2 regions of the Chryseobacterium sp. P1-3 genome follow, and region 2 is predicted to be linked to the other one. Evidence: riboswitches for the same ligand, from Rfam matches in the RefSeq annotation. Region 2 holds a riboswitch; the other holds the start of a gene.
What was found. A riboswitch is a leader RNA that binds a small molecule or an ion and turns the genes downstream of it on or off. The one in region 2 is predicted to bind cobalamin.

Region 1: another riboswitch for cobalamin. It lies ahead of HX13_RS04260 (TonB-dependent receptor plug domain-containing protein); the one in region 2 lies ahead of HX13_RS13245 (YncE family protein).

The regions. Positions count from the first base shown of each region.
Region 1 is NZ_JPEQ01000004.1:314,773-322,468, forward strand. Features, by position in the region: gene HX13_RS04240 (M28 family metallopeptidase) at 1-457, shown strand, start outside; gene HX13_RS23370 (GNAT family N-acetyltransferase) at 541-1,059, opposite strand; gene pafA (alkaline phosphatase PafA) at 1,308-2,954, shown strand; cobalamin riboswitch at 3,065-3,243, shown strand; gene HX13_RS04260 (TonB-dependent receptor plug domain-containing protein) at 3,272-5,098, shown strand; gene HX13_RS04265 (DUF5074 domain-containing protein) at 5,117-6,187, shown strand; partial or broken gene HX13_RS04270 (CCA tRNA nucleotidyltransferase) at 6,363-7,696, opposite strand, start outside.
Region 2 is NZ_JPEQ01000008.1:96,457-104,152, reverse strand. Features, by position in the region: gene clpP (ATP-dependent Clp endopeptidase proteolytic subunit ClpP) at 3-689, shown strand; gene HX13_RS13250 (T9SS type A sorting domain-containing protein) at 747-1,871, opposite strand; gene HX13_RS13245 (YncE family protein) at 1,880-3,163, opposite strand; cobalamin riboswitch at 3,216-3,404, opposite strand; gene HX13_RS13240 (esterase-like activity of phytase family protein) at 3,661-4,638, shown strand; gene HX13_RS25630 (esterase-like activity of phytase family protein) at 4,586-4,927, shown strand; gene tpiA (triose-phosphate isomerase) at 5,133-5,891, opposite strand; gene HX13_RS13230 (GxxExxY protein) at 6,054-6,377, opposite strand; gene HX13_RS13225 (S9 family peptidase) at 6,428-7,696, opposite strand, start outside.

The DNA.
Region 1 (7,696 bases), on a different contig from region 2:
TACTCCTTTTGTGGAAAAAGGATTCCCCGCAGTACGGCTGACGGAGTTTAACGAAAACTTCAATCACCAGCACCAGGATATCAGAAAAGAGAATGGCGTTCAGTATGGAGATTTACCGCAATTTATGGATTTTGATTATTTTAAAAAGAATGTCGGGATCAATATTGCCGTTCTGGCCAATCTGGCAAAGTCACCTTCAAAACCTGAAAATGTAAAGATTGAAGCGGATAAACTTACCAACTTTACAACTCTTTCCTGGGAAAAACCTCGATCGGTAGAAGTAGCAGGATATTATGTGCTGATGCGTGAAACAGATGCCTCAATATGGCAGAAAAAAACCTTTACCAAAGAAAATTCCATCAGTTTGCCTTATTCTAAAGATAATTATTTCTTTGCAGTACAAGCGGTAACCATTTCTGGAAATGAAAGCCTGATTGTAGTGCCGAAAGTGAAGTGAATAAAAAAAATGTTATGAAATATCAACAGGGAGTGGCTTTAGCCGCTTCCAATATACATACATTATCCGCGCTATAGCCAAAACTATTCTATATCTAACGTCATGAAAAGCGCTATTTCTTCCGCATTGTCATAAAGCCTTGTATTCACCCCCGTAATATTGAAACCCATCCTTCTGTAAAACTGTATGGCAGGGTAATTGGTGTTTTGGGTTTCGAGTTCTATAACCCGGCAGTTTAATTTCCTGGCTTCTTTCACGGCATTTTTAATCAGCTGTATTCCTACTCCCAGTCTCCTGTATTTTTCGTCAATCAGGATGTTTTCAATATAGAAACTGTTATTCCATGTTCTTTGCTCACAGATGATCCAGCCTATCAGTTCATTATTAATAAAAGCACCAAAAGAATGACCTTTTTCAATGATAAGATTAAGCTCTTCAATATCTTCACTACCGGTTTCCCAGACTTTGGTGTAAGGGAAAGATTTTTCTCTTAATGAAAATTCAAAAGACCCTGCATATTCGATGGAAGAAACTGAATATATCCTGTCTGTTGTATAACCGTTATGTCCCCATGTGAGGCTGGGATTATCGGTCAGTTTCAGTAGTTTTTTTTATATCCATAGAAAAGGTATTATTGATTTTACCAATAGTTTAACAACATTATTGGCATGTTATCTATATCTTGTAAAAAAAACTGTGATGACAGTCATCTTCAGGAAATCTAGGCTCAGGATACTTCTGAATCACAGCTGTAGATTGATAAATTTATATAATAATCAAAATTAAGTAAAATTTCATACTCTAAAACTTTCAAAACCCCTAAATTTGTGGTCAATAAAAATTTACTTGGATGCTTAGGAATATTTCAATTGCGGCAGCTACTTTCTTGTCCGTAATTACAATCAATGCGCAGAAGAACAAAAATTCTCAATTAGAAAGACCTAAATTGGTAGTAGGCCTGGTTGTAGACCAGATGCGTTGGGACTATTTATACCGTTTTTATGGTAAATACGGGAACGACGGTTTCAAAAGACTCTTGAATACAGGATATTCTTTAAATAATGTACACATTCCTTATGTTCCTACCATTACCGCTTTAGGACATACATGTATCTATACGGGATCTGTTCCGGCAATCCACGGTATTGCAGGAAATGACTGGACAGATAAGGAAACAGGTAAAGGGGTATACTGTACTGCTGATGAGAGCGTTCAGCCGGTAGGAACTACCAATACCAAAACCGGAAGCCACTCTCCGAAAAACCTTTGGTCTACAACGGTAACCGATGAGTTGAGGTTGGCAACCAATTTCCAGGGAAAAGTAATCGGGGTTTCCTTGAAAGACCGGGCTTCTATTCTTCCGGCAGGACACACTCCTAACGGGGCTTTCTGGTTTGATGACAGCACCGGAAACTTTATCACCAGTACATGGTATATGAATGATCTGCCTCAGTGGGTAAAATCATTCAACGCTCAGAACTTACCTGAGAAATTAGTTGCAAACGGCTGGAATACCTTGCTTCCGATTAATCAGTATACGGAAAGCGCACCAGACAATTCCCCTTGGGAAGGATTATTGGGAAGTGCGAAAACCCCTACATTCCCTTACAATGATCTAGCCAAAGATTATCAGGCTAAAAAAGATAATATCCGTTATACCCCTTTTGGAAATACATTGACGTTGAAGCTGGCGGAAGCTTCTGTAGAAGGTGAAAAACTGGGTGGAGATGCTATTACTGACTTTTTAGCTATCAACCTGGCTTCAACAGATTATGCCGGGCATAAATTCGGGCCTAATTCAATCGAAGTAGAAGATGTTTATATCAGATTGGATCAGGACCTGGCAGAGTTTTTCAAATACCTGGATTCTAAAGTGGGTAAAGGAGAGTACACCGTTTTCCTTTCTGCTGATCATGGAGGGGCTCATTCTGTAGGATTCCTTAAAGAACATAAAATTCCTACAGGTTTTTTCGGAGAAGGAGCTGAAAAAAATCTAAACCAGAAACTTAAAGATAAATTTGGAGCCGATAAACTGATCAATGCAATTGATAATTATCAGATTTATTTTGACAGGAAAGTTTTGGCAGATTCTAAACTTGAGTTGGATGATGTAAGAAACTTCACTGTTAAGGAACTCGAAAAAGACCCAACTGTTCTATACGCTGTTTCGGTAGACAAGGTTCAGGAATCCAGTATTCCGGAGCCTATCAGGCAGAGAATTATCAACGGGATCAACAGACAGAGAAGTGGGGATATCCAGCTGATTTCCCACGATTCTATGCTTCCTCCATATTCTAAAACCGGAACCACACACAGTGTATGGAATTCTTATGACTCACACATTCCATTGATCTTTATGGGGTGGGGAGTTCAGCATGGAGAAAGTAATAAAGCGTATCATATGACGGATATTGCCCCTACAGTTTCTTCATTGTTAAAAATCCAGTTCCCGAGTGGAAATGTTGGAAATCCTATTACAGAGGTTATGGGAAAATAATCAACTGTATTATCATACGGCAAAAGCAGCTTTCAATACCGGAAGCTGCTTTTTTATTAAAAGACCTTTTTGCAGCAATTCCGGTTTTTGTGCAATACATTTAAAAAGCTATCTTTGCAAAAAATTTTGGTTTCCAGTATATTGGAATGAAAAGGGAATCGGGTGTAACTCCCGGACTGTCCCCGCAACTGTAAATCGCAATAAAAGTTTCTGCTTTGAACCACTGTGTAATAACGGGAAGGTGCAGAAAGCGAAAGTCAGGAGACCTGCCAGAATGATAATCAAAATATAATGCTTTCGGAGGAAAAGTAAAAAGTATGGGTATAAAACGATCTTTAGTACTGCTTTTTTCGTCTTATGGTTGCCTTCTTCTGGCACAGGAAAAAAGTATTGATACTATTTATGTCTTCGACAACCAAATGAACAGGGTGAAGCTTTTTCATCCGGTAAATACCATCTCAGCTGAAGAGGTGGATAGAAATTCTACCAACCTTTCAGAATTATTAAGGTTTCAATCACAGGTTTATATCAAAGAAAACGGACGTGGTGCGGTTTCTTCTCCGGCGTTCAGAGGAACTTCTGCCCAGCAGACTGCTTTTGTATGGAACGGAATCAATATCAATTCTAATTTTCTGGGACAGGGAGATATCAATAATATACCCCTGTTCGGATATGACCAGATTGGTATAAAAGCAGGTGGCGGTAGTGTAGTCTATGGAAGTGGAGCAATCGGAGGGAGTATTCACCTGAATAATATCCTGGATTTTAATAAAGGTTTTCATGGTTCGGTATTTTCAGAAGTAGCATCCTTTAATACCTTTAATAATTTTGTGAAAGGTTCTTACAGCAATGAAAGATTCAGCTTTAAGGCATCCGGAAACTATTCTGTAAGCCAGAACGATTATGAAGTCAGTGATCTGGATTATATCAACAGAAACGGTAATTACTATAATACAACCTTCAATGTAGGTGCGTCCTATAAAATAACGGATGATCACAAGATTTCGTGGCAAAGTCAGTTTTTTGACTCTTCACAGCATTATCCCGTATTTGAAGAAACCGCAACAAAGACAAAATATAAGACCCAAAGCATAAGGAGCCTGATCGCCTGGGACTGGAATGCAATAAAGTTCAGCAACGCCTTCAAAGCAGCCTATACAGAAGAAAACTTTCAGTATTTCGGAGCGTTGGACCTTCCCAAATCCAGTGGTGGTACAGGAAAAAATTATATTTTGAAAAATGATTTTAATTATTTTCTGAATTCAAAATGGAACATTAACCTTATCGGGGAATTTCAGGTGAACAAAGGAGAAGGCTATAAAAGCGGAATTGCTGATGTAAGCAGAAACGTAGGTTCCGTTTCCGGATTATTAAGGTATTTTGCTACAAAGAACCTGCGTTTTGAAGGAGGATTTAAAAAAGATTTTGTGGAAAATGTCACATCTCCGGTCATGTATTCATTTTCAGGGAAATGGAATACCTCTCACTGGTATAATCTGGGACTTAACTTTTCAAAAAATTTCAGGTATCCTTCCTTTAATGATATTTATTATGAGCCGGGAGGTAATAAAGATTTAAGACCGGAAATTTCTACCCAGGTGGATATGAACAATGAGTTTAAAATTGGAAGTTTTAAGCTTAATGTGACGCCTTATTATATGAACATTACGGATCTCATTGTCTGGCTGCCTACTGCCAATGGATATTGGCAGGCCTTTAATGTTAATAAAGCAGAATCTTACGGACTGGAATCCCATCTGTCTTTTTATCAGCAATTTGGTAAGCATAGGATCAAAGCCAACGCAGGCTATTATTATGCAAGATCAATTGATAAGGAAACTCAGAAACAGAGACCTTATATCCCAATGCACAGGGGAATGGCGGGTATTGATTATGAGTATGGTTTCTTCAGATTTTTTGCACAGGGATTAATAAATGGTCTTACCTATACAACCAGTGATGAAGAGCGGAAAACAGCGATTGACCCCTATTTTATTTTAAATGCGGGAATGTCAGCAACGATTTCTAAGAAATATACTTTAGGGTTCAAAGTGAATAATGTTACCGATACTTATTATAAAACGGTTTCTTTTTACCCTTTGCCTAAAAGAAATTACAGTGTGTATGCCGCAATAAATTTTTAAAATTAAAATTGAATATATATGAAACTAACCAGACTTTTAACTGTATTTTTTGCATTTGTACTATTGTTCAACATTTCATGTAGCAGCGATAGTAATGAGATTCCGGTACCTCAGTTAACGTATCAGAACGGATACTTTATTGCCAACGAAGGAAATTTTAACAGCAATGGTGCTAACGTAATGTTTCTTACAAGAGACTTGGCGTTAAAGCAGGATGATATTTATGGTTTTAACAACAAGACCGGGAACAATTCCAATGAAATATTGGGAGATGTTCTTCAAACGATAGCTATTAATGGAAAATACGCTTATCTGGTTGTCAACAATTCAAACAAAATTGTGGTGGTAGACCGTATCACTTTTAAAAAGGTAGCCGTAATCACTGATCAAATCAATAATCCAAGAGGAATTACTTTTGCCAATGGATTTATCTACGTTTCCAATACGAATTTCTCGACAGGAGTATATAGTGTAACGAAATATAAAATCTCTGACTTTTCATTTGTAAGCAAGATGGATTTCACCGAGGTGGCTGATAAAATTGTAGAAGCGGGAGGTAATGTTTTCGTTCAGAATGCTTCATCAGGATATGGAAACAAAATTACCTATATCAATACTTCCAATGATGCTAAAACGGAAATTACCATTCCAAACGGGCAGATTGGTAGAACAGTTTCCTATAATTCTGATGTGTATACGATTTCAGGAACAGCAACAGATTCTTATATCTATAAGATCTCAAGCACAGGAGCTCTTAGCCCGGTGATCACATTAACAGGTATTGCAAACGGGACAAATCTTCAGATTGATAATGGTAAATTCTATTTCAGTTCAGGAAATAAGATTTATACAACAAGCGTAACGGCTCCAACAGTTCCTGCTAATGCGTTTATTACAGTTCAGGATAATGGACCTGCTTATTTTGTATTATATGGTTTTTCAGTTGTTGATGGCAGAATTTTTACCTCAGATGTTAAAGGCTTTAAAGCCAATAGCGAAATGTCAGTATATTCCGCAGCTACAGGAGCTAAAATATCCTCTTTTAACACAGGCGGTTTAGGAGCTAATAGTGCTGTAGTAAATCCATAGCATAAGGTACAATACAGTATAAAAATATAATTTTTTATTTTTTTCATCATTTGTGTTTTTTTCCGGCCGGCTTCGTAGAAGCCGGCCGGCTTTGTTTCTTACTTGGATGAAAGCCTCAATACAACTGCCGGATGTTCTCATCCGGCAGTTGTATATTTCGTTATAATGTTAAAGATTATATGGTCAATCCTAATTTTTCAGCTTCAGCAATCACAAATTTTTGTAGCTTCTTCCTTTTCATTAGGAATTTCTCCTTCAAGAATGGCTTCTTTTACTTTCTCTTTTAAAATACCGATCTCGCGTCCCGGTTTAAGATTAAACATCTCCATAATCTCTTCCCCGGAGATAGGAGGCTGAAAGTTCCTTACCTGGTCTTTTTCCTCAACCTCTCTGATTTTTACTGCTACGTATTCGAAATTCTTTTTAAATTTCTCCTGTTTCTTAGAGTTTTTGGTGGTGATATCTGCTTTGCAAAGAGTAAATAAATCCTCAAGGTTTTCTCCGGCATCAAAAAGCAATCTCCTTAATGCTGAATCTGAAGCGTCATCCGTGATAAGGGCAATAGGGCGGGATGAAAGCTTTACCATTTTCTGGACATATTTCATATCACTTCCCAGTGGCAGTTTCAATCTTTGAAAAAGTGTTTTTACCATTTTTGAGCCCAGAAATTCATGTCCGTGGAATGTCCATCCGGTTCCTTCAACAAATTTCTTTGTGGGAGCTTTCCCTATGTCGTGGAGAAGTGCAGCCCAGCGCAACCAAAGATTGTCTGTATTTTCAGAAATATTATCTACAACTTCCAGAGTGTGGTAAAAATTATCTTTATGGGTTTGCCCTTCCACTTCTTCTACTCCTTTAAGGTCTATCAGTTCAGGAATAATCAGTTTTAAAAGACCGGTTTGTTCCATCAGCTTTAATCCTGCAGAAGGTTTTTCAGACAACATGATTTTATTGAATTCAACCATGATTCTTTCCATGGAGACAATTTTGATTCTTTCTGCTTCCTGCCGAATGGCCTGTAGTGACTTTTCTTCAATATTAAAATGTAAGGTCGAAGCAAAACGAACGGCTCTCATCATCCTCAAAGGATCATCAGAATAAGTCTGTGCAGGTTCCAAAGGTGTTCTCAGGATTTCTTTTTCCAGGTCTTCAACACCATTGAACGGATCAATTAATTCGCCGAAATTATCCTTATTCAGAGAAATAGCCATCGCATTAATGGTGAAGTCTCTTCTTTTCTGGTCATCTTCCAGTGTTCCGCCTTCTACCTCCGGTTTCCTGCTATTTTCAGTATAACTTTCTTTTCTTGCCCCTACAAATTCAAGATCAAGTTCCTTGTATTTGATCATAGCCGTTCCATAGGTTTTGAATACGGAAACTTTTAACTTGGGATCAATATCATGGGCAACAGCCTGGGCCAGTTCAATACCGTTTTGCTCGGTTACAAAATCAATATCCGTAGAAGCTTTTCTTTTCATCAGAAGATCCCGTACGTAGCCTCCAACAATA
Region 2 (7,696 bases):
ATATGGACATTAAAAAGGAATTCAGAGATTTCTCTGTAAAACATTTAGGAAATAACGGTCTGGTTACCGATCAGTATATGGGAATGTATGGTCCGACGAACCTTACGCCTTACATTATGGAAGAGAGAAGACTGAACGTTGCTCAGATGGACGTTTTCTCCCGTTTGATGATGGACAGGATTATCTTCCTGGGAACAGGAATTGATGACCAGGTAGCCAACATCGTTACTGCTCAGCTCTTATTCCTGGAAAGTGCCGACCCGTCAAAGGATATCCAGATTTATATCAACTCGCCGGGTGGTAGTGTGTATGCAGGATTAGGAATTTATGACACCATGCAGATCATTAAGCCTGATGTAGCAACAATCTGTACAGGTATGGCCGCTTCTATGGGAGCTGTATTACTTGTGGCCGGAGAGAAAGGGAAACGTTCTGCGCTTAAACATTCAAGGGTAATGATTCACCAGCCTTCAGGCGGAGCCCAGGGAGTGGCTTCTGATATGGAAATCAACCTGAGAGAGATGCTGAAACTAAAGCAGGAGCTTTATGAAATTATCGCTCACCACTCAGGACAAACATACGAGTGGGTTGAGAAATCTTCTGACAGAGATTACTGGATGACTTCTGAAGAAGCTAAAGGCTACGGAATGGTAGATGAAGTTTTACAGAGATCTACAGAGAAAAAATAATTGATCTCCAAGATCATATTGAAAGAGGCTGTCCCAATTTTTGAGACAGCCTCTTTTCTATTTTTTAACAATCTTACGGATAACTGACTGACCTGAAGTTTTAATTTCTACAAAATAAATTCCCGGGCTTAAAGATTGAATATTAATCCTGGAATTCCCTGATGTCATTACTTTTTGGCCTGAAGAAGAATATATATTCACTTCTTTCATACTCTCCTGGGTATTGATATGAATATAATCAGTTGCAGGATTAGGATAGATACCCACTGTTCTTTTACTGACAGAAGAAGTTCCAAGTGTGGATTGAGGAGCTTCTGTGGGCGTAAAGGGCCTTCTCTGTCCGAAACTTAATCCAAGCCATTCACCGTTATGTAAAGTAATGGATGAAAGGTCGTTATGAATTTTCCAGTTTGACAAATTAGTTCCTTTGTATAATTTCCAGGAGTTGGACCCGTTCGGGGTACCTGAAAAAGAATTCAGGGATAAAGAAGAAACCTGATTGGCAGCTTTAGTATAATTAAATGTGCTTACCTGGGCATCAATCAATTGTAAAGCCTGCTCTGCGGTAATAGTTCCGTTATATTGAATTCCAAAAACAAATGAATCAGCATTTCCGTTAGAATTATCAGTTCCGAAGTCAATAACCACTAAGCTTTTATCAGAACCTGTACCGATCCAATTGGTAATCTGAGACGAATTATACCATAGAGAACTATAGGCAGGAAGCGGAGTAGAAGGCGCTTCTGCTGTGGGATTGCTGAACCCATAGGAAGCACCATACCATTTTCCGTCTGAGATGGTCCCGTTGTTCATCCACCCTACGGCAGACCAGCTGTTGGTATCATTCCCACGCCATAAACTCCAATAGTCCGGCCCGGATTGTTGTGAATGATCATTGAAGCTTAGCTCATCAAGGAAACCATTATTGAAGGTCAGAAAATAATCAAAGGCGGGTTCTGCATTTTTGATCATCTGAAGCATCTGAGGTCCGGTGATATTTTGCCCCGGATCGAACCGCACTCCCCAGGCATAAGACCTGTCATTGGTTCCGTCTTTAAAGTCTGCTACAAAATAGGCAGTCTGAGAGCCTGTTCCTACGAAAAACTTTATGTCGTTTGCCGTAAATTGTGCGCAACAAAAAACTACGATAAAACTGCATATAAAACTTAATATCTTTTGCATCCGGATTCTTATTTGATGATTAGTTTTTCAGTGAAGTTAGTGCTCTTATCCGTAATTTTTACAATATAAGTACCTTTAGGAAGTGTGTTTATATCAATTCCGTTTTGGGTATATTGTGCGTTGATGACCTTTCTTCCGTTAGCATCATACACCTGAATATTTCCGCTGTTTAAACCTTGTACAAAGAATTTGCTGTTTGCCGGATTGGGATATAAAGACAATTTAGAAGCTTTTGTATTTTCCACTGTTGAAAGTGACGGCGGTGCACTGTTGTTGTAAGCAATGATCTGATTAGGCAGCATGGTCACTGTGAAAGTGTTTTGTAAGGTTCCCTGTAAATCATATGTATAAATTTTTCCCGGTGCAATATATCCTTTAGGATCAGCCACATAAATCGTATTGTTGACAATATTAAACCCGTAAGCAGCAGCACCATAGCCGGTTACAGTAATAGGTGCCGTTGCAATGGGTGTCGTTGAAAAAGACGGTGCTGCAATAGGTGTTTTATAGATTGAAGCATCTTTCATGTAATAAATATTCGTTCCGTCTGTATCCATAAAAGAAGGTTTTGTTCCTGCCGGAAATGCAGTACTTGAAACGGTACTTTGAGTTACTGTATTATAGACTGTAAATGTTCCATAAGAGTTTGAGGTGTAGGGATTTCCGAAACTCATGATATAAAGAAACTGATCTTTTTCAAAAATGCTGTGTGGGAAATCTCCAACGTTTACCTCGGATTCAACTGTATTGGTAGAAGTATTGATCACATCCATAAATTGGTTGATTCCAAAACCTCCTTTTAGCAAAACATATAATCTGTTGTCTTTGCTGTAAATTTTTTCGGGTCCGCTTCCAACCGGAATATTGGTTTCATGCGTATAGGTATTAAGGTCATAAACGGCTACATAATTTTCTGTAGAACCGGAACCTCCCCAGTTGGTTACATAAAATTTGTTTCCGCTGAAGGCAATATATCTCGGATTATCCAGATTGGCTGAGATTGTGGTAATCAAAGAAAAGTCAGACTTATTGATGACTTTTATCTGATTGGAAATATTCAGGACCACAAAAATTCTGTCACCATAAATTTTAATGTCCTGTGCCGTATCCCCCAATGCAGCATTATTGTTGTGGGTTTTAAAATAGTTATTGGTAACTGATTGATTGGAGATCAGCGATATTTCGGCATTATTACTGCCGGCACCACCTTCATTAAGCACTAAAACGGCTTCAGTTTGAGCATTTGCAAAAAAAATGACAAATGCAAGAATAAGAAAATAGATTTTCTTCATGATATTATTAATTAAAGTTTTATTCCCGAAACTTACTTTCAGAGAGAGAAATTCTTCTGAATTGTATTAAGGCAGGTCTCCTGGCTTACATCCTATAGCGGCCTTCCCGGATCCGGATCCAGTGGCATCTCATGCTATAGGTGGAATAGTCTACAGTTGCGGGTACAGCTCAAGCATTGAATAAATTCTCACTTGATTCCCTATTAATGAACTATGTTCAACCTTAAAACGCTGCAAATATATCATATAAATTCCTGATTTACGTGTGGTAAATAACTTATCTTTTGTGTATTAAGTGTTTTATAAGCTCTTAGCTATAACGTGTTTTTTGAAATTAATAAAAAATGTGACCGATGGTTTTGTTTTTATAAATTTAACGGCAGGTATAGCTGTTTATATTGAATTCATTTTACAGGTTTCATTGTTAAAATACAATTATCATTGAATTAAAGATTAATTTACAATCGATTTATACTTTCGCAGCCATAAAAGTGAATATGAAAAGATTACTATTATCTGTTTTGATGTTAACGGTATTGGTTTCTTGTAACAAAGATGACGAAACTGCCCATAACCAGGATATTAATTACTCTAAACTTCCTCAGGAGTTTCCTTTTTCAAAATTAGCAACGGTAAATGGTGTGGATGTCATTAATGGAGGTTTTGGATCAGGTGCGGCTGCACACCCTACAAGAAAAGGGGAATTTTATGTCATTACAGACAGAGGACCTAATACGGATTACCTGAACGGGAAAAAGTTTTTGGCTCCCAATTTCAGTCCAACAATCATGCATTTTAAAATTAATGCCGAAGGAAATATTGAGGTGATCAAATATATTAAGCTTAAAAATCCATCAGGACAACCTATCACAGGTCTACCCAACCCTATAGGAATGGGGAGTACAGGTGAAACGGCTTACGATGCTTCAGGAAATGTACTGGGAACGGACAATTATGGTCTCGACAGTGAAAGTATTGTTGCAGCAGCAGACGGTACCTTCTGGGTTTCCGATGAGTATGGCCCTCACATTGTACATTATAGTGCAGAGGGTGTAGAGATGGAAAGAATAAGTCCGATAGGCGTTAATACAGGAACAAGAAAACTTCCCGCTGTGCTGGCAAAAAGAAGGGCCAACAGGGGAATGGAAGGGCTTTGTATAACTCCTGACGGTACTACTTTAGTGGGAGCCATGCAGTCTATGATGCATGTTCCAAGCAAGGCTTTGGCTAAAAATACTACCTTAACCAGAATTGTCACTTTTGATATTGCTACAGGGAAGACCAGACAATTTTTATATAAACAGGACGGGGGAGCCTCTGATTCAGTTTGTGACATTACTGCAATAAGTAATAATGAATTCCTGGTGATTGAGAGAGACGGAAACTTCGGGTCACAGGGCGGAATAAAAAAAAGTATACAGAATAAACCTGAGCGGAGCAACAGATGTAAACGGACCGGATATTGCCGCTGTTGACGGAATGAAAATCAATAATAAAGCTTTGGAAGAGTGTAGTTGGGATGAAATTACCAACGCCGGGATTAAAACGGTTTCTAAAACATTAGCTGTAGATCTGGTTGCCAGGTTAGGATATGAACATGATAAATTTGAAGGAATTGTTTATTTAGGAAATAATAAACTCGCTGTTTTCAATGATGATGATTTCGGGGTAGTAGATGATGGAAACGGTAACCCTAAAGCAAAAATACTACCTAAAACAGGCAAGGTAGATAAAGGAACAATGTACGTAGTCGATATTCAATAATTAGATTTTTTTTTACGAAAAACGGCGGGGATTATCTCCGCCGTTTTTATTGGTTAAAAAAATTGGTACACCGTTCAATGAAACGGGCTTTAGCCCGTTTAAAGATAAATAGCATTCCACTGGCTTTAGCCGAAACATATCATATTGAACCCTCTCTACAATCAGTAAAGAGGGTCCGGAAAAATATAATGTTCTGTAAAATTAATTAATTGAATGCCTCAATAATTTTAGAGAAATCTTCCAGTTTTAATGCTGCCCCTCCAATAAGGCCACCGTCAATATCCGGCTGAGAAAATATTTCTTTGGCATTATCCGGTTTTACGGAACCTCCATACAGGATAGATACTTCATCAGCTACTTCCTGTCCGTATTTTGTTGCAATAATATTTCTGATGTGGGCATGGATTTCCTGAGCCTGTTCCGGACTTGCGGTTTCTCCTGTTCCGATTGCCCAAACCGGTTCGTAAGCAATTACTACTTTTTTGATTTCTTCAGCCGAAAGAGTAAACAAAGCTACTTCAGTTTGGTTTTTTACGACTTCCAGATGCTGCCCTGCTTTTCTTTGCTCAAGGGTTTCTCCGTTGCAATAGATAGGAGTAAGCCCTTTGTCTAATGCCAACTTGATTTTTCTGTTGCAGTGTGAATCTGTTTCTCCGTGATATTGTCTTCTTTCAGAGTGGCCGATCAATGAACCGTTTACATCAATAGATTCCAGCATATCTGCAGAAATTTCTCCGGTGTAAGCACCACTTTCATGCTCGCTCATATCCTGGGAAAATACCCCGATTTCATCATTTTCAAAAATGTCTTTCGCCATCATCAGGTATAAAGAAGGCGGAGCAATCCACACTTCGCAGTTGGTAGCATTATTGTTTTTATAGCTTAGTAACTGAATCATCAATTGTTGGGCATCAATTACATTTTTGTTCATTTTCCAGTTTCCTGCTACGATCTTTCTTCTCATAGATTTATTATATTGATTTATTTTTACTTTTAATTTTTACTCTAATGAATCTGCGAACTTAATATTTTCTCACGCTGATTTGTTTGATTGAGCAGATTAATTGTCATTATAAGTTATTTACAACTCTTTTTTATATTGTCTAAAATATTGGAAGTATTAAAGTTAATTAACAGTCCCAATTTTTTTATTTGATAACTTTAAATAAGTGTATAGCTGCTTATAATGAACGTTATCCAGCTCCTTTATTGATTTTAATTCTAAGATCACTTTGTCTTCTACTAAGATGTCAATTTTAAAATTAATATCAAACTTTTTGTTATCATAATATACTGGTAGTATTACCTCAGATTTAACATCTAAGCCATTTTCTTCTAATTCATAAATCAGGATTTTTTGATATACAGATTCAAGTAAACCAGGGCCTAATTGGTTATAAACATTGAAAACACACTTTCTTACGATATATGAAATTTCATTTTCTGTCATTAGAAAAAAATCTGCGAAATCTGCAAAATCTGCGAGCTGATATTCTTATATTACTGATTTATCCCTTCCAGTTTAAACATGAACGCATACACCAAAGCAATATCCTTCAGGTAATCAAACCTTCCGGAAGCCCCACCATGGCCATAATCCATATCGGTTTTTAATAATAATACATTGTTGTCGGTTTTCATATCCCGTAATTTGGCAACCCATTTGGCCGGCTCAAAATACTGTACCTGGGAATCATGCAGACCTGTTGTTACCAATAGATTGGGATAATTCTTTTTCTCTATATTTTCATAAGGAGAATAAGACTTCATATAGAAATAAGCCTCTTTGTTACCGGGATTTCCCCACTCATCATACTCGTTGGTCGTTAATGGAATACTGGCATCCAGCATGGTATTCACAACATCCACAAAAGGGACCTGGGAGATTACCCCATTCCAAAGATCAGGACTCATATTGATTATTGCTCCCATTAAAAGGCCTCCGGCGCTTCCCCCTTGGGCATACAAATGTTTTGGAGAAGTATATTTTTCTTTAACCAGATATTCCCCGGCATCAATGAAATCAGTAAAAGTATTTTTCTTTTTCATCATTTTACCGTCTTCATACCACTGCCTTCCCATTTCCTGACCTCCGCGGATATGGGCAATGGCATAGGCAAAGCCCCGGTCCAGCAGACTGAGCCTGTTACTGTTGAATGTAGCATCCATTGAACTTCCGTATGAACCGTAAGCATACAGCAATAACGGGCTGTTACCATCCTTTTTGAATCCTTTCTTGTAAACGATTGAAATAGGAATCCGGGTTCCGTCTTTCGCTGTGGCAAAAAGTCTTTCAGTGGTATAATTGGTTCTATTATAACCTCCCAGAACTTCCTGCTGCTTCAAAAGGGTTCTTTTTCCCGTTTTTAAATCCTGTTCAAATTGTGAACTGGGAGTAATCATGGAAGTATAGCCGAAACGGAAGTTGTCTGTATTGTATTCAGGGTTACCGGATGGATATACGGTATATGTAGGTTCATCAAACTTTAAAAATTCTTTTTTTCCCGTTTTCCTGTCATAAATCACCAATTGGGAAAGACCGTTTTGTCTTTCACTGAATACCAGGTAATTCTTAAATTCAGAAATCCCCTGTATCAGAACATCTTTTCTGTGTGGAATAAAATCCTTCCAGTTTTCAACTTCTGTTTTGTTTAATGGGGCTTCCACAACCTTAAAATTAAGGGCATCCTTATTGGTGGTGATTAAAAATTTATCCTCCAATGGGGTTACATCATAAAGGACATCCTTCATTCTCGGCTGAAAAACCTT